One region of the Halomonas sp. NYA30 genome, then DNA from elsewhere that is predicted to be linked to it. Evidence: predicted binding sites of a transcription regulator. Region 1 holds the regulator's gene; each other region holds the start of a gene.
The links. Region 1 encodes FNR, which switches genes on or off when oxygen is low (the NO sensors DNR and NnrR bind a similar motif). Its sites were predicted from a motif close to TTGATNTANATCAA; they were not measured.
Positions count from the first base shown of each region.

Region 2: the regulator FNR is predicted to act here: its motif matches at 1,012-1,025, upstream of ACWI0H_RS11330 (copper resistance CopC family protein).
Region 3: the regulator FNR is predicted to act here: its motif matches at 2,688-2,701, upstream of ACWI0H_RS11385 (DUF2933 domain-containing protein).

Region 1 is NZ_OZ334477.1:3,586,904-3,592,548, reverse strand. It holds gene ttcA (tRNA 2-thiocytidine(32) synthetase TtcA) at 29-895, shown strand; partial or broken gene ttcA (tRNA 2-thiocytidine(32) synthetase TtcA) at 1,101-1,808, shown strand; gene fnr (fumarate/nitrate reduction transcriptional regulator Fnr) at 1,801-2,544, opposite strand; gene hemN (oxygen-independent coproporphyrinogen III oxidase) at 2,648-4,087, opposite strand; gene ACWI0H_RS16665 (sulfite exporter TauE/SafE family protein) at 4,176-4,871, opposite strand; gene ccoS (cbb3-type cytochrome oxidase assembly protein CcoS) at 4,868-5,113, opposite strand; gene ACWI0H_RS16655 (heavy metal translocating P-type ATPase) at 5,110-5,645, opposite strand, start outside.
Region 2 is NZ_OZ334477.1:2,440,484-2,446,128, forward strand. It holds partial or broken gene ACWI0H_RS11315 (transposase) at 1-17, opposite strand, end outside; gene ACWI0H_RS11320 (hypothetical protein) at 147-281, opposite strand; gene ACWI0H_RS11325 (hypothetical protein) at 318-869, opposite strand; gene ACWI0H_RS11330 (copper resistance CopC family protein) at 1,232-1,603, shown strand; gene ACWI0H_RS11335 (copper resistance D family protein) at 1,607-2,512, shown strand; gene ACWI0H_RS11340 (hypothetical protein) at 2,662-3,003, opposite strand; gene ACWI0H_RS11345 (ATP-grasp domain-containing protein) at 3,905-5,155, opposite strand.
Region 3 is NZ_OZ334477.1:2,449,391-2,455,035, reverse strand. It holds gene ACWI0H_RS11400 (hypothetical protein) at 1-378, opposite strand, end outside; gene ACWI0H_RS11395 (APC family permease) at 406-1,743, opposite strand; gene ACWI0H_RS11390 (hypothetical protein) at 1,964-2,308, opposite strand; gene ACWI0H_RS11385 (DUF2933 domain-containing protein) at 2,349-2,525, opposite strand; gene ACWI0H_RS11380 (hypothetical protein) at 2,792-2,917, opposite strand; gene ACWI0H_RS11375 (hypothetical protein) at 3,084-3,500, opposite strand; gene ACWI0H_RS11370 (copper resistance protein B) at 3,631-4,401, opposite strand; gene ACWI0H_RS11365 (copper resistance system multicopper oxidase) at 4,411-5,645, opposite strand, start outside.

The sequences.
Region 1 (5,645 bases):
TTTATAACTTTTATTTTAATGGTGGTTTATGAAGCCTAAAGAAAAGATGGATTTGAACAAGCTTTATAAAAAAATAAGGGCTAACGCTGGGAGAGCTGTTTGTGATTATTCTATGATTGAAGATGGTGACAAAGTAATGGCTGCCATAAGTGGTGGCAAAGATTCATTTGTTATGCTTGATACTCTGTTGTATTTGAAGAGAGTAGCACCGATTAAGTTTGATGTGGTCGCTGTGAATCTCGACCAAAAACAACCCGGTTTTCCGGAGCATGTTCTTCCTGGCTTCTTCAAAAAGAATAATATTGATTATTATATTATAGATAAGGATACATATTCAATTGTTAAAGAGAAAACTCCTGAAGGGAAAACTACTTGTTCACTTTGTTCGAGACTTAGAAGGGGTTCTCTATATGGGTTTGCTGAGGAGATTGGGGCTACAAAAATAGCTCTTGGCCATCACATGGATGACATTGTAGAAACTCTTTTTTTGAATATGTTTTTTAACGGTAAGTTAAAGGCAATGCCTCCTAAGCTGCTAAGTGATGATCGCAGAAATATTGTAATAAGACCGCTTTCTTATTGTCGTGAGAAAGATATTGCTAAGCTGGCATCAATTGTAGAATTTCCAATTATTCCATGTAATCTTTGTGGTTCTCAGGAGAACTTACAAAGACAGAATATAAAAAACATGTTGGCAGGCTGGGAAAAACAAAAAGCGGGTTGTATTGAAAACATATTTAACGGTATCCAGAATGTAAGTCCAAGCCAACTAGCTGACTTAAATCTTTTCGATTTCCACAATCTCGATATCGACAGGTCTAGTAAAGTCATCTCGAACCATACTGGCAGTGTAGATGTTTCTTCGACCAATTTTATAGAAGCAATCAACCTATGATTTTGTAAAGAATACATTGGTGTATCTGGGCTGTCTTTGGTTATATTTTGATCAACTGCATTTGCTTAAAGCTTTTTTTTACAAAAAATGAATTTTTTGTATGGCTTGTGTTTGTTTTCTTTAGAAGAAAGAAAATTAAGTGACTGTATTGTAATGCTTTACTCACTCACTCACTCTTCCTCTTTTAAAAAAATTTGGCATATAAGGCAAGGACAGCTATACGATGCTGGAGATTTTGCGCAACTTGCAGCGCAACGCGCCGGTCAATTTCTCACTGGTAGCGGTCAATCTGGATCAAAAACAGCCCGGTTTTCCCGAGCATGTGCTGCCTGCGTATCTGGATAAGCAGGGCGTGGAATATCACATTGTCGAGCGTGATACTTATTCGGTGGTGAAAGAAAAAACGCCAGAAGGTAAAACGACTTGCGCGCTCTGTTCACGCCTGCGCCGCGGTTCGCTGTATGGCTTTGCCGAAGAGATTGGCGCCAATAAAATTGCCCTGGGCCACCACCGTGAAGACATCCTTGAAACCCTGTTTCTCAATATGTTCTTTGGCGGCAACTTAAAAGCGATGCCGCCTAAGCTACTTTCTGATGATGGTAAAAATATCGTCATTCGGCCGTTGGCTTACTGTAAAGAGGCGGATATTGCCGAGTTTTCACGGCTGATGGAATTCCCGATTATTCCCTGCAATCTATGCGGTTCGCAGCCCAATATGCAGCGTCAGGTCGTCAAAGAGATGCTCGCCGAGTGGGACAAAAAATTCCCCGGTCGCCTGGAAAGCATGTTTAAAGCCGTTACCAATATTGCGCCTTCCCAGCTAGCGGATCGCAATCTCTTTGATTTTGAAGGGCTAGAAGCCAAACAGGCAGAACTACTGGCCGGGCGTATCCAGGCATTTAACGTCAGCTAGCGTTTTGCTCCTCTTCGGCGAGGGTGATTAAGCGCTGCATATCAAGAATATTGACCTCTCGCCCGGATACCGCCACTACGCTCTGCTGCTGGAAGCGGCTTAAAATCCGGCTGACGGTTTCCACCGCTAAACCCAAATAGTTGCCGATATCGGCCCTGGGCATGGAAAGGCGGAAACTGTAGGGCGAGTAGCCACGGCGACGAAAACGATCTGAAAGCGTGATTAAAAAGCTCGCCAGCCGCTGGTCGGCGGTTTTACGTGACAGCAGGCGCATCATGCGCCGGTCGTCGCGCAACTCTTTGCTCATGCTGCGATACAGCTGGCCACGCAGTTCGGGCAACTCCTCAGAGAGTGAGTCCAAGCGATCAAAGGGAATCTCGCAAACGGTGGTCGTTTCCAGGGCAATTACACTCCCTGGGTAGTGCTCTTCATCGATCCCGTCCAACCCCACTAGTTCGCTGGGGAGGTAGAAATTGGTCAGTTGTTCGCTGCCGTTTCCCTCTGATGTGACTTGTTTCAAACTGCCCGAACGTACCGCATAAACGCTGGTAAAAGTATCGCCTTGGCGAAATAGTGGCTCGCCTTTTTTCAGCGGTGCGCGACGACGAATAATGGCATCGAACTGGCCCATATCGTCTATCTCAAGGGCAAGTGGCAAGCATAGTGAGCTCAAGCTGCAGGTTTGGCAGCGAGCTTCATGGAGTAGCGAGCGTCGGCGGCTCATGGGTTCCAACATGCATAACTCCTTGAGTAGCGTCGTGAGTGGCAGGTAATCATTACGCCGTGCTGAGGTAGGCTTCTCTTAGTATGGAAGCTTCATTTCGTTAGCGATAGCTTGTTTACACAATCTTTGAGTAGTGCTTGCCTGATTGCTGCGGCAGGTGAGCATCAAACGCCATGGCTAAGTGACGAATCAGCAGCCGTCCCATGGGCGTCGCGCTAAGCTGGTCGCCGCTGCGCGTCAGCAGGCCATCTCGCTCGGCGCCCTGTAAGTGCTCAAGCGCTTGCGCAAAGTAACGCGGGGCATCAATGTTCCAGCGTTGATCGATGGCGGCCAGATCAATGCGCATATCACACATTAGTCGCTCAATAACGTCCCGGCGGATCAGGTCATCGTCACTTAAGCGCAGCCCACGTACGGTTGCCAATTGGCCTTGATCCAGCGCTGCTTCATAGCGGGCCAGATCGCTAGGGTTCTGTGCATAGACGTCATCGACGCGAGAAATCGCCGACACGCCAAGCCCGATTAAGTCGCACTGGGCGTGACTGGAGTAGCCTTGAAAGTTGCGCTGGAGCGAGCCTTCGCGCTGGGCGATCGCCAAGCTGTCATCAGGACGAGCAAAGTGATCCATGCCGATGTGCACATAACCGGCCGCGGTGAGCATCTCAATCGTGGTGCGCAGAATCGCCAGCTTCTCTTCGCTGCCCGGCAGGTCATCGATGTTAATCCGCCGCTGGGGGGCAAAGCGCTCGGGCATGTGGGCGTAGTTAAACACAGAAAGCCGTGCGGGATTTAACTCGATCACTTGGCGCAAGGTGTCTGCAAAGCTTTTTTCAGTCTGAAAGGGCAAGCCGTATATTAAATCGAGATTGAGCGAACGAAAGCCCAGCCGGTGTGCTTCATCCATCAGCGTCTCGGTGAGTACCCGTGGCTGAATACGGTTAATGGCTTTCTGCACCAGCGGGCTTAAGTCCTGCACGCCTAAACTGATGCGATTGAAACCGAGCGACTGCAGGTGGCGCAGCGTAAATACGTCCGCTTCGCGTGGGTCGATTTCAATCGCGTAATCGCGATCAGACGCGGACGAGAGACCAAAGCGCGCGTCCAGGCGATCAATCAAGTCGCCCATCTGGTTCAAGTTAAGAAACGTCGGTGTTCCGCCACCCCAGTGCAACTGCTTCACCGGTCGTGTGGTATCCAGGTGGCGAGCGGTCAGCACCATTTCACGGTCAAGCCGGGATAGGTACGGCTCGGCCAGGGCGGTGTTCTTGGTGGCGATTTTATTACACGCGCAGTAAAAGCAAATTTTGCGGCAGAAGGGGATATGCACATACAGCGAAAGAGGACGTTGGCTGGCATTGCTGCGCTCTAACGCCTGAGTCAAATCGCTCGGGGTAAATTGGTCGTGAAACGACAACGCCGTGGGGTAGGACGTATAGCGCGGGCCGCTGGTGTCGTAACGGCGCAGCAAGGCTTCATCCCATTTTTTCTGCTCCGGTGCTGCCCCGGCCATGGTTGAAGTCATCGTAGAAGAAGCCGCGAGGGCATGAACGGGCATGAAGTGACGCTCCGGCGTTAAAAGTGGCGTTAAAGCTTTGATGCCAGCCTAACGCGCGGCGCCGATATAAATATTGAGCCATGTCATGTTAATGAAGGTTGTGTGCTGTGAGTGTCCACAGCTGCCACAGCGCAAAAGCAATGATCGTCAGCGCGGCCACGCTGCGCGTTGCCGGGTGACGAATCAGGTGGCTTAACTGGCGCGCGGCAAGCCCGGTGGCCAGCAGCGCAGGTAGCGTGCCCAGTCCAAAGGCGCCCATCAATAGTGCGCCCTGGAGCGGGTCGGCAATTGCTAAGCTCCAGGCCAGCATGGAGTAGACCAGCCCACAGGGCAGCCAACCCCATATCGCCCCCAGCGCAAAGGCTTGGGGTAAATGAACTACGGGCATTAAACGTCGCCCTACCGGCTCGATAAAGCGCCATAGGCGGCGGCCTATCGCTTCAACTTTAAGCAGCCCTTTCCACCAATTGGCGATATACAGCGCCATCAGGATCAGCATCAGCGCCGCAAACACTTGTAGCAGCATTCGCGCCGTGGCAGAGAGGGAAAATAGCGTGCCTAGTAGGGCTACCAGCGCGCCTGCGCTCATGTAGCTAGTGATGCGACCTGCGTTATAGCTGAGCAGCAAGCCACCCATACGCGCCGGATGACGCATGCTGGGGGGTACTGCAAAAGTGAGCGCGCTCATAATGCCACCACACATGCCAATGCAATGGGCGCCGCCCATCAAACCAAACACGAACGCCGCCAGCAGTGGCGGCAGGTCAAGGCCGGTTGGATTCATGGCCGGGGCTCTTGGTCGTCGGGTGAGTGTGTGTCGGAGGGGGCAGCAGGGCGGTGCTTGGTCTGCTGCCGCTGGCGTCGCTGTTCGGGGTTGAGGTCATTCTCATCTTCATCAAACAAAATGCGGTGCGCCGGGCCTTCCAAGTCGTCGAACTGATCATTTTTCACCGCCCAGAAAAATGCCCAGACGGCGAGGCCCAGCAGAATCAGTGAAAGCGGAATGAGTAGATACAGAATCGTCATGCGGTTACCGGTGTTGAAGCGCTTGGCGAAGAAGCGGGCGGCGTCGTACGCCAGCGTGACAGCCGCAGCGCGTTACCCACCACCACTAGCGAGCTGAGCGACATACCAATGGCCGCCAGCCAGGGCGGCACCAGCCCCATTGCCGCCAGCGGCAGCGCCGAAAAGTTGTAGCATACTGACCAGATCATGTTCTGGCGCATGATACGCCGGGTCGCGCGGGAAATCTCGATAGCCTCAAAAATCCGCATCAGGCGTGGGCTGAGCAGCACCGCGTCGGCTCGGGTACGGGCGAGATCCGTCGCGCCATTCATGGCAATTGCCACATCAGCACCGGCTAGCACCGGTACGTCGTTGATGCCGTCACCAATCATTACCACGGTTTCGCCAGCGGCTTGAAGCTCTTTCATCCTGGCCAGTTTGCCTTCGGGGCTGGTACCCGCATGCCAAGTAGTAATGTTGAGCTGGTTAGCCAGGCTCTCAACGGCATCGACGGTATCACCGGAGAGCAGCTCCACGGTTAGCCCCTGGCCCT
Region 2 (5,645 bases), 1.1 Mb from region 1:
AGTTGTCGGTATCCCATTCTCTGCTTCACTTTGGTCGGTAAAGTCGAGAGGGTACCGGCGCTGGCCCTCCTTCCTCTACTGTGTGATCCAAAGTGCTGCGGTTATTCTATGAATCCAGACTCATATGTTGCATTATTTTCAACTCCTTAGCGTGAACGACTGAAGAGGTACTTGGCCAGCGAAGCGATCGCCAAGCCAATTAATAACAGCATGGCCAGGGGCATCAACCAGCCTAGCCACCCCATTGACCCCATAAAAGCAAAACATTCCGCGTTCATCATGCCATCACTCCTAAAAAAAGAGGCAATCGCCAAGGCTTATTGCGGGCCATGGTGGCTGGGCATGCTTCCTCTCATCTGTTCACGCTGCTCATCGGTCAGTAAGTCCTGCATCTGATTATGCATGCGCACGTTATCAGCCATCATATCGCCATGAAGGTTGGCCATTTGAGCATGCAGCGCCTTTATTTCCTCTGGTTCAGGGCGTTCAGTCTGCATGGTTTGCATCATGTCGTCGCGCAGGTTCATCAATTCGCCCATCCGCTCAAGCTGGGCCGCGCGGTGTTCTTGGCGCATCTCACGCATGGTACTCATCTGCTGCTCGTCGAGCATACCGCCAATGCCGGACATACTCCCCATGCCTTCCATCATTGGACAAGGCATCATCCCGCTTTGCCCTCCCATCATCATTCCTGGGTACATGCCTTCTTGACTGCCCATCATCATGCCCGAACCCATACCGACTTGGCCGTCCATCATATTGCCCTGACCTTGGGCGCCTTGGCTCATACCTTGAGCGAAGATGGCGCTGCTGGGGACACTGAGGCTTGCAGCCAGACCAATGACAAAGATCATCTTGTGTTTAACCATGATATTTCCTCTTATCATGTTGCTGGTCGAGACATCGCCTTATCCATTAAAAATGGAAGAAGGCGGAGTTAGCTTTCGTTATAAGCCTACAACCTATAGGTGGCCCAAAGGTAAAGGAGAAACCGATCCCAATACCTAAGTGTTGTCACAGATCATTTTTTCCGCCATTTTCAGCCCTGTTTCAGGTAGGTTGGCACGTTATAACACCGACTCATTTCCATGAAGAAAAGCACGACGCCATGCGCCTTGTTCGCCAAACAGGGCAGATGAACGATGTAAGAAGGCTCAGCCGAATCAGTTTTAGCGCCTCCGCGATGAAGTAACGGCATCCATTCAACCCTAAAAATATATAAGGATACGGTATGCAAAAGAAGACGAGTTCGCTCCCTATCATTCACGCTACCTTAGCAACGCTGTTGCTGTCGCTAGCAATCCCAGTGCTGGCCCATGAAGGGGGCGCAAGCACTTCGCCTAAGGATGGCGTCACCATTCAGGATTCCCCAGCAGAGATTGGCATCGAGTTTGGTGGCATGATGCGCATCACCCAGTTTGAAGTGACAGGCCCAAACGGCCCCGTTCCTCTTGATGGTCAGCCAGGCAGTGAACAGGTCGAACGCTACGTCGTGAAGCCCGGTGAAATTCTTTCGGCTGGGGACTACCAGGTGCACTGGCGCGGCCTATTGGATGACGGACACATGATGTCCGACGGTTTTAACTTCTCGGTCGAGCCCTGACCCGTGGCTTGGTGGTTCTCCGAAAATAGCCTCGATGTCTGGACCGTCGCGATGATTCTCGTGGCGGCCGGGATTTACCTTAGCGCCCTAGTCGCGACGGGGGCCGTGTTGTTTCGTCTAGCGTTTCCCCGGCTCCCTGATCACGACCGGAGGCGCGTCGCCCGCATGGGTGTCCTTTCTGCCTGGGCGGGGGTCATCCTGATTCTGTTCCAGTGGTCTTTAGAAGCTGGTTACCTTGGAGGCGGCAATATAGCGGCTGCAACCAACCCAATGTTGCTCGGGATCGTGTTCGATGGCGCGTCCGGGGGTCGACTAATACTGGTGGTAGCTGGTTTGCTGCTGGTCCAGGCGATTCAGCTTAATAACTTAGCGTTCTCGAAAACAGCCAACAGCTTGAGCCTAGTAGGCGTTTTATTGGTGATGCTGGCATTCGTGCAGGTGGGGCATACAGTAAACACCCCACGCCTCGTTCTGGCTGTCTTGCTGATCGTTCACCTGATGGCGGCAGCATTCTGGGTAGCCTCGCTGTGGCCGCTGTTCCACTTAGTGGGGCAACATTACAACCACGGCAATACCGCCCGCATTCTGACCCGTTTCGGGCAACTCGCCATGGGCGGAGTTGGCGTGTTGGTACTGGCGGGCGTCACTTTGGCCACGCTGCTAACAGGCGGTCTCACACCCCTGCTCACCACGGCATATGGACAGTTCTTGATCGGCAAAGTATTGATTGTCGCGGTGCTGCTGTTATTTGCTGCCGCGAACAAGTGGCGGCTTGTACCTGCCTTTGAGAGCGGCGATGCAACAGCCCCACGACGTTTGCAGCGCAGTATTGCGCTGGAGGTGGTGCTGGTCGTGGTTATCCTGCTGATCACGGCGGTGCTGACAAGGGTGACATCACCGAATGGGTGACCGTCAGGACAACCACCTTAGGTAGTTAAGAACCTAGCTTAATAGCTATAAGCAACGCTATCCGGAAGGCAAGGCCGATGCCATCCGCGCGCGACAAGAGATGCACACCCGCCACGTGGCCGTGGTGGTTCGTGGCATCTTGATGTGGTTCAGAAATTGTAGCCCAGACCAATCGTATAAGCCCAGATACCGTCCTCCTGAAACGCATCGGTGGCATCGTCGGTATCGCTGAACAGGAACTGATACTCAGCGCGAGCGAGGAAATAGGCCTTGGGCAGAACATAGTATTTCATACCCGTTTCCCGTCCCGCGAAGGCGCTGTCTTTGACGCCGTCTCCATAGATACCACCGAGGCTAGCACCGACGAAGGGCCGCGCACGACCATCAAGGAACTGATGGGTTAGGTAACCACGGGTTGAGCCGTTCCAGAAACCATCTGTGACGCCCGCCTTCGCCTTCGACATCGGCGTAATTGACGCTTTGCCGAACACCGGCAACCATGTTATCCCTCAGATACCAACCAAGATCAACAGTCTCACGCCGAAGTTTCCGCTATTAAAATTCCGATCGTTACTGCCAGTTCCAGAGATCGAAAACTCACGGACACCCCCTTGTGGGCCGTACTCTGAGTTTTGGGCGGATGCTGCCCTAGGCAGAACAGCGAGAAGACAAAAAGCCATTGCTGCAGTGTTGACTCTATTCATGAGGAGACCCTTCCTGACATTATTAGGATTGTATTTCCATAATGCACTATTCGTTATCTAGCGCGGATAGTAACGCGACCGATACCTTGGCGATCAAACGACACGGACCCGCACCATCATGTTCAGGGTCTGACATCACACGATCTGTGCGTTAGCACACACGTATATGATGGAATCTGAAAAACTGGCTACCGGATTGAGGATATGTGCTTCACCACAGCCGATCGACTCACCATCGGCATTATGCTCGGCTACATCGTATCCGGACTGATCATTCTTAGGCATCAGTTCCCGGCTGCCTTGCTAGCAACGGTTCTTTACTGATCATTTATTAGTTCTGGTCGACCGGTCGATTCCACCGCCTCGACTGGGTCAGCGACGCGACATGGTTTCTATATGAAGGCCATCGCTCGGCTAGGTGGCTATCTATATCGCTCCAGAGATACCCCTTTAAGGGCAGCCTTCATTGACGAGGTTTCATCCGCGTAGCTGATAATATTGTAAGTTTCCAGGCTTTAAATCCAAATGCAGGAAAAACTTGCGCGCAATTGAAAGGTTGCTGGGAGCAATTTCCGAATAACTAATCGCGGGCCGAAGTGAGGCGATCGCCTTGCAAGATGAGTTCCACGCCCTATCACGATAATCGCATAAGTTGTGGGACAAACTCTTTAGATCATATTTTTGATAACTAATCTTTCATGAGAAGCACAGGTGCGAATCCCCCACCTGGCGTACGGAAATTGGTCGTCTGTCCTCGATAAAGTCTCGCTGCGGCCATTAACAGTGTGCCGCGATAGGTATACAGTCTAACGTCGACCTTGAGATTTTTACGCTGTCCATCGACCAGAACGAGGCGTTCGGAGGGAGGCACATGGGCCTGGGCAATATAGTCGCTTTCCAAGATTTGGCTGAATGTTTTTTTGGTGAGTTTACTTCCCCGGTACACTCCCTTACTTCCGTGGCCTGCGACAGGTTTGAAGAACCACTGCCGTCGCTGTTGCCAAAGGGTATCAGCATTATCAGCGCTGACCTGTAAGGTACGGGGAATACAAGAGCGAAGTAATTCGGCATTTTGAGCGCTCAACCCCCAAGCCATAAGCGTCGCGGGATCTGATAACACAGCCAAGTTGCGTTTGTCCGCGAACAATGCGTGTGCATGGGGATTTGGGGTTATGACTGCGCCTCCGTCCAACCAGGCAGAGTGTAAGGCGGAGTTTCCGGGTGCTTCGAGCCCAAAATCCACTAAGCGATTGTAAACCATATCTACTCGCTTACCGCCGCTGTATAGCATGCCTGACTCATACCGAAGGTCGCCAGGCGAGAGGATGAGAGCATCAATGCCATGACGCCGTAATAACTGCTGGGCAAGTTTGAATTCAGGATAGAGGTATTGCCCCATAGGCTGATCATCAACGATAGCTATCCTCTCCAGACGTCCATTGCCACGCTGGGCACGCCATTCGCTCTCGAACTGGGCTATCACTTTAGCCTCGAAGTCGGCAGACCCGGCCGCACTTTTAGCATCACCACAACACTGCAGTTGGGCCCGTACCAGGATCGCGTTAAGAAATGCACCTCCGGCATTGGTATTGATTTCGATGAGGCGAGGCCCGTCCTCGCCGAGATGGAAATCATAGCCCATGAAGACACCTACTGGGCCGGGGTTTAACTGTGCACTTTGCGGGGCCCAAGACAGTACTTGTCGCTGATAGTCGGGAAGAGCGGCGGCGTTTTCTATGGCCTGAACAGTGGCCCTCATCTGCTCCAGAACCTGAGATGGGACAAAGACAGCGACATTCGAGAAAAGTTGATGCCAGGTCGAACGGATAAAGGCCTCATCGGCATCGTCGCCCAACTGGTCGATAAGACTTTGGGTGGCTGCTCGTCGGTCTAGAGTGATACAGGTGCAGTGCTGGTTCAGCCTTTCTGCTTCTGTCATCCCTGGGGAGCCACTGGTCTTTTGCAAGAGCTGTCCTCTGGTTTTTTCACGCTGATCTAGATCAAACTGGCCAGCATCGGCTGGTCATTGAGTTCATGAGGGCGATATTTAACGAGCTACACCTTCTGCTGATAGATCAACGTCGATGATGAGCGCTCATGGTGCTTGTACGCTCGCATTAACATCTTGTGGCAAAACTTTCAGGAAATGTAGACACAAGGGTTAATATAGATGAAGTGGAAAGCCGACGTCCGGTCATAGCGATAAAAGTAACTAGCGCTACCATCATCATCAACAAGGGGCAACTATTTTCTGCCGACAATGATGCGCAGTGATGACCAAGAGCATCCCTGCTGCCGACATCGGCAACTGAACAAATTTCACTATTAAGCGGAAGATGCTGTATTGAATTAAAAAAGGTCCCGAAATAAGGCCTTGCGCTTGCAAGTTTTCGTGATAGCTACTTATCCGGCAAGTCATATTTTTACTG
Region 3 (5,645 bases), 1.1 Mb from region 1:
CTCTTTAGCCTCAGGAATTTCCGCTTTGCCAACGAGGGTTCGATAAAGGTTTATCGTTTGTTCATGGAAATCAAAAACCTCTCGGCAAATGTCGTCAACACTTAGCGTGGAATAGGGCGCATCGCAGGTACGATGCGTACGGATAGGTTTATGCTCCAAATAGTCATAAACGTAGGTTTTTAATGCTTTCGCGTCAGCAGTCTGTTCAAAGCGCGCCACAACGCGCTGCATTTCCGCTTCCTGTGCAGCTAAGTAATTGAGCAACATGCGAGCGCGCTCTTCTTCGTGTATATCGGCGCAATGAGCAAGGCAAGCTGCAAGATGCTCGTGTAACTGACGGGTCCAATCGATCAATTCACCAAAGGTTCTAACGTCCATTTGGTACCTCCTATAACGCTATTAACGTTAATGAGTGTGAGAGTGCTCGCTATCGTTTGAAGCGTCGCGTTTGGATAGGAAAATCCATTCGCCGAGTAAAAGAGTAGCCATTACTACGCCAGCAACGATGAGCACCATGGGGTCCGAGATGGCTTTTACCCATAAAAAGCCGATTAACACGACAGCATCTAGTAGTATGGCAATGCTAGGAATAACAGGATTAGCCCCCACTCTGTCCTTGAGATGACGAAGCACACCCCAGTGGATGGCCATATCCATGATCAGGTAGAAAATGATGCCTAATGCTGCGATGCGGCTCAGGTCAAAAAAAGCGGTGAGCACTAAGCCAAATACGATAGTGTACACCAGTGTATGCTTTTGTACACTGCCGGGCATGTGGAAATGGCGGTGAGGAACCAGCTTCATTTCTGTCAGCATGGCGAGCATGCGTGAAACGGCAAAGACGCTGGCGATGATACCGCCCGCCGTTGCCAACATGGCGAGAATGACGGTAAACGCAACTGCCGCTTCACCCAGTGCGGGACGGGCAGCGGCGGCCAGGGAGTAGTCTTGGGTTTCGATAATTTCAGGCAAAGATAGGTTGCTGGCAACGGCAAAACCGACAAGGGCATAGATCACCACGCATAGCGCAATCGAGATCGTGATAGCTTTGCCAAGATTCCGCTTAGGATCTTTAAGCTCCGAACCACTATTGGTAATCGTCGTGAAGCCTTTAAATGCCAGTATGCCGAGCGCCGTAGCACCTAAAAAGCCCGTTATCGTAGGCGTAGGTGCATCGTTGCCAGCACCCATTTCGATGGAGTCGGCAATAAACACGCCGACAATACCAAACACTATAATGCCACCTATTTTGATAAATCCGAGCACCGAGGCGACGGTCTCGATCAAGCGGTTGGCGGATAAATTGATCAAAAAGGCTATTAGCAGTAAACCAACCCCGAGTAGGGGCACAAATAGTGAACGATCCCCCAGGTCAAACAACTCAAGCGTGTAGGAACCAAACGTTCTCGCCAAAAAACTCTGTGCGATCACCATGGAAAAATACATCAGGAGGGCATGAAAGGCGGTGGGAAGCGTCGGGCCATACGCTTTCTGTAAATACATGCCAATCCCACCTGCTGATGGGAAGGTATTGGACATTTTAACGTAAGAATAAGCGCTGAAAGAGACAATGACGGCAGCGGCCAGAAAGGCTAGAGGAAATAGCCGACCAGTCATTTCGGCCATTTGGCCGGTTAGCGCAAAAATACCGGCCCCAATCATCACGCCGGTGCCTAATGCAACGGCACCGACCAACGAAAGACTGTTTTCTTTATATTGTGGCGTTCTATCCTGCCCAACCATGAAAGCGACTCCTTGTATTAACGGCAACCACAGCAGCAATAACTGCCGAGGACTCCTGTGCGGTGTTTTTTGATGCTATATAAATTAAAAATAGAACCTATGTGCAGCCACATGGCAAATGACTAACGGAATGTCTGATTTTGCGAGGCCACAGGCAAGCAGCTCTTACCCTAAACTAGCTAGTCTTGCTCCTGGTTGTGTCATGTAGCCGTTATGACTATTAATGACAGCTCCAAGGTTCCTGTTTAGCGTTGTCTTTAACGTTCTGATCGACGAAACGGTAATACTCCTTCTTAAAGCGGTTCCACCGATCAGCGCTGACCTGTATGTCATGGAGCTTGAGAATTTTTTCAACGTCATCGATGCAGAGCCTCAGCGCATCGTAAGCAAGGCTGATATTTCGGTTTTTCTCGTTGTAGACCACCTTATCCATTCCATAGAGTCGGTCGATATCTGACAGCGCTTCTTCAATGCGTTTGGATTTACTAGGCTTGATTTTTAAATTCCGAGTCACCAGTGTGTTTTTGGAAACACCCAAGCGGTGCTCTTGTTGTGTCGTTTTCATGGTCTTTCTCCCAGGCGCGTACATGTATATATAGAGTGGTTCAGTCCTTGTCTATTTTGTCCTTATGACCGCCGTGGTGTTTATGCATGAAAATATGCATCAGTGGGCATGCTGCCAAAAAGAGGAAAGGTAAGAACTGAAATAGGTGGAGACGGTGCTCGGTTCCAATCAGGTATCCCGCCCAAATGACAAACCCAGCAAGTGGCACCCACAACATCAGCAAACGACTACTTGTACTGTTACTCATAATCACCTCAGTAACTCGCCCAAAGAGCCAACAGCAGTTAAGGCCGTTGGTTTGGGAAAAATCAAATAAATAACCCCAATAACAGCATGGATGATTTGTCTGAACGCAACCTGAACAGCATCGGAGGGAAATATGATCCTGATCAAGCGCCTCGCAAAAAGTAGGCGATAATTACCCAAGCGGTATCCATAGCCTCATTCCCATCATCATTAGGTTTTCGGTGAGCGATACAAAGCTTAATGGGTATAAAGCCCCACGGTGGTCTCTCCCACTTGGGTTTCCAGGGCCGAAACATACGTCGAGCCGATTGCCAAGGCCATAACCGTCATGCTGACCAAGGGAATCTTCTTGTTATTCCACATGATGACACCTTTTTATGAATTGGTTTGTTTTTACGCCGATTGCGGCACTATAAGGTTAGCGAAAATTCCTGAATTAAAGCTGAATTTGTTTGCCGAGATACTAGTTTTTCATAAAAAAGGTCAGCTCATGGCTGACCTTCTTAATTCATGTCAAGACTAAAGGATATCAATAGGCGACATGTAGTTCATAACGGTTACTGTCACTTTGGTTATTACCTCCCAATGAGCTACCACTCACCTCAAGCTGATAATTTCCAGGTTGCAGCTGACGAATAAGTTCGAAGTGCCCCCGTGGGCTGGAAGCTTCTGCTACCTGCTGTCCCGCCTCATTATAAAGAACAGCTGAAATGCGGTTGCCAGTGCTTGTAATGCCCGGAAAATGTTCACTTGTCACTTGGAGGGTAGTCGCTTGTTCAATATTAATATTGAAACGCTTCGAGTGCCCTTGTGCAAGAATCAGCGTAGAAGATACGCCTCTTTCAAGCGTCGGAGCGCCTTGAGAGGTGTTACCTAAGCTAGCCAAGACAGGTGTAGATAGTATAGTTGCTACCGTTGCGCCAAAAATAATTGCTTTAAATTTCATGGTGGTTTACTCCGTTGGTTATTTACAATTTAATAATAACCTTAGAGTATGAATTGAAGCTGAATTTAGTGGTTTTTTAGCAAAAAAAACGCCACCTTCCGGTGGCGCAAGTTATAGAGTGCTTAACGATTTAAAATATTAACCTGACACCTGCCACCACGCCGGTATCTTCGGTATTATTCCCGCCAGCACGAGAAAGGTCAGCGGTATCGCCATACTCTTTTACCCAGTAAGCGCCCACGTAAGGCGCAAAGCGTCTGGTCACTTCGTAGCCCAGGCGCATGCCGACACGCACTGAGTTAAGGCCCTCACCCACACCAAACTCCTTAACTTCGCTGGCAGCTACGGCAATTTCGGTACGCGGCTGTAGGTAGAGCCGCTGAGTCAGGCGCAGATCGTACTCGCTTTCCAGGCTGGCGGAGATATCGCCTTCATCGCTTATCATCAAGTCGAGATCGGTCTCGAAGCGATAGGGGGCGAGCCCCAATAGGCTGATGACGCCGAAATAGCGTTCGGGATAGTCATTCGTAGCGATACCGCCCTGATAACCGATGCCGCCCTGAAGTTCCCAGAAGTCGGCAATCAAACGACTATAAAGCAGGTTGAGGGACTCGAATTCTGCATCTTCGCCATCGCCCTGGACGTTTTCGCCTTCGCCTTCCACGTATAGGCGATTGAAATCACCGCCATACCAGGCCTGGAAATCCCAGACCAAGGCATCCCCCCCCTTGTCGGGCGAAGCATATTCCAAGCGATCGACCCGTACCGTGGTCATCGGGTGCTCCACGACCGGTGACGGCCAGCCGGCCGGGGCGTCATAGCCGTCTTCGGCTTGAGCAGTCGTGGCGGCGGCCATGCCGAGGGCGGCGCTGGCGAGGGTTAAGTAGTGCTTGGTTTTCATACTGCCTCCTTAAGAAACCTGAACAACGCGGAACATGCCGGCATCCATGTGATAGAGAAGGTGGCAGTGGAACGCCCAACTGCCCTCGGCGTCTGCAGTGATCAGCGCAGACACGCGCTCGCCGGGCTTCACGTTCAAGGTGTGTTTGCGCGGAATCAATTCACCCTGGCCGTTTTCCAGCTCCATCCACATGCCGTGGAGGTGGATAGGATGCTCCATCATGGTGTCGTTAATCAGAATTAGGCGCAGCCGCTCATCTTTCTCAAAATGAATAGGGCCGGTCACTTCGCTAAACTTCTTACCGTCGAACGACCACATATAACGCTCCATATTGCCGGTCAGGTGCAGCTCAAGCTCACGGCCTGGCTCACGGCGATCAGGCCATGGTGTGAACGCTTTGAGATCCCGGTAAACCAATACGCGTCGTTCGTCAGGATCAATGCCGATTCCCGCCTGGTTATAGCGAGAGCCCGGCTGAGCTTCACCGGCGAGAAGCAAACCATTTGCGCCTATTTTGGCCTGCTCGGCTGCCATCCCCCCCATAGTAGAGTGATCCATGCCTTGCATGTTGGACATACCGGAGTGATCCATCCCAGCCATGCTGGAATGATCCATCCCCGACATGTTGGACATGCCAGAGTGATCCATCCCCGACATGTTGGACATGCCAGAGTGATCCATCCCCGCCATGTTGGAGTGATCCATACCGCCCATACCGTGGGCACCCATGGCTTCCATGCCGCGGTCGGCAATTTGGCGGCGCTTGGGAATCTCCGCCTGCATGCCTTCACGCGGGGCTAGCGTGGCGCGAGCGTAGCCACTCCGATCCATGGCTTCGGCGAAGATGGTATAGGCTCGATCATCTTCTGGTGAAACAAGCACATCGTACGTTTCCGCCACGCCAATACGGAACTCATCAACAGGCACGGGTTGCACTGGCTGGCCATCGGCGGCCACCACGGTCATCTTCAGGCCAGGTATACGGACATCGAAGTATGACATGGCCGAACCGTTAATCACGCGTAGCCGTACCCGCTCACCGGCCTTGAACAGCGCGTTCCAGTTTTCCTGGGGGGAGTGGCCGTTGAGCAGGTAGGTATAAGTGCTGCCGGTGACATCGGCGATATCCCGCGAGCTCATACGCATTTGGGCCCACATACCGCGCATCTCGGCGGTTTGTGAGAAACCCTTTTCGCGTACATCGGCGAAAAAATCAGCAATCGTGCGCTCTTGGAAGTTGTAAT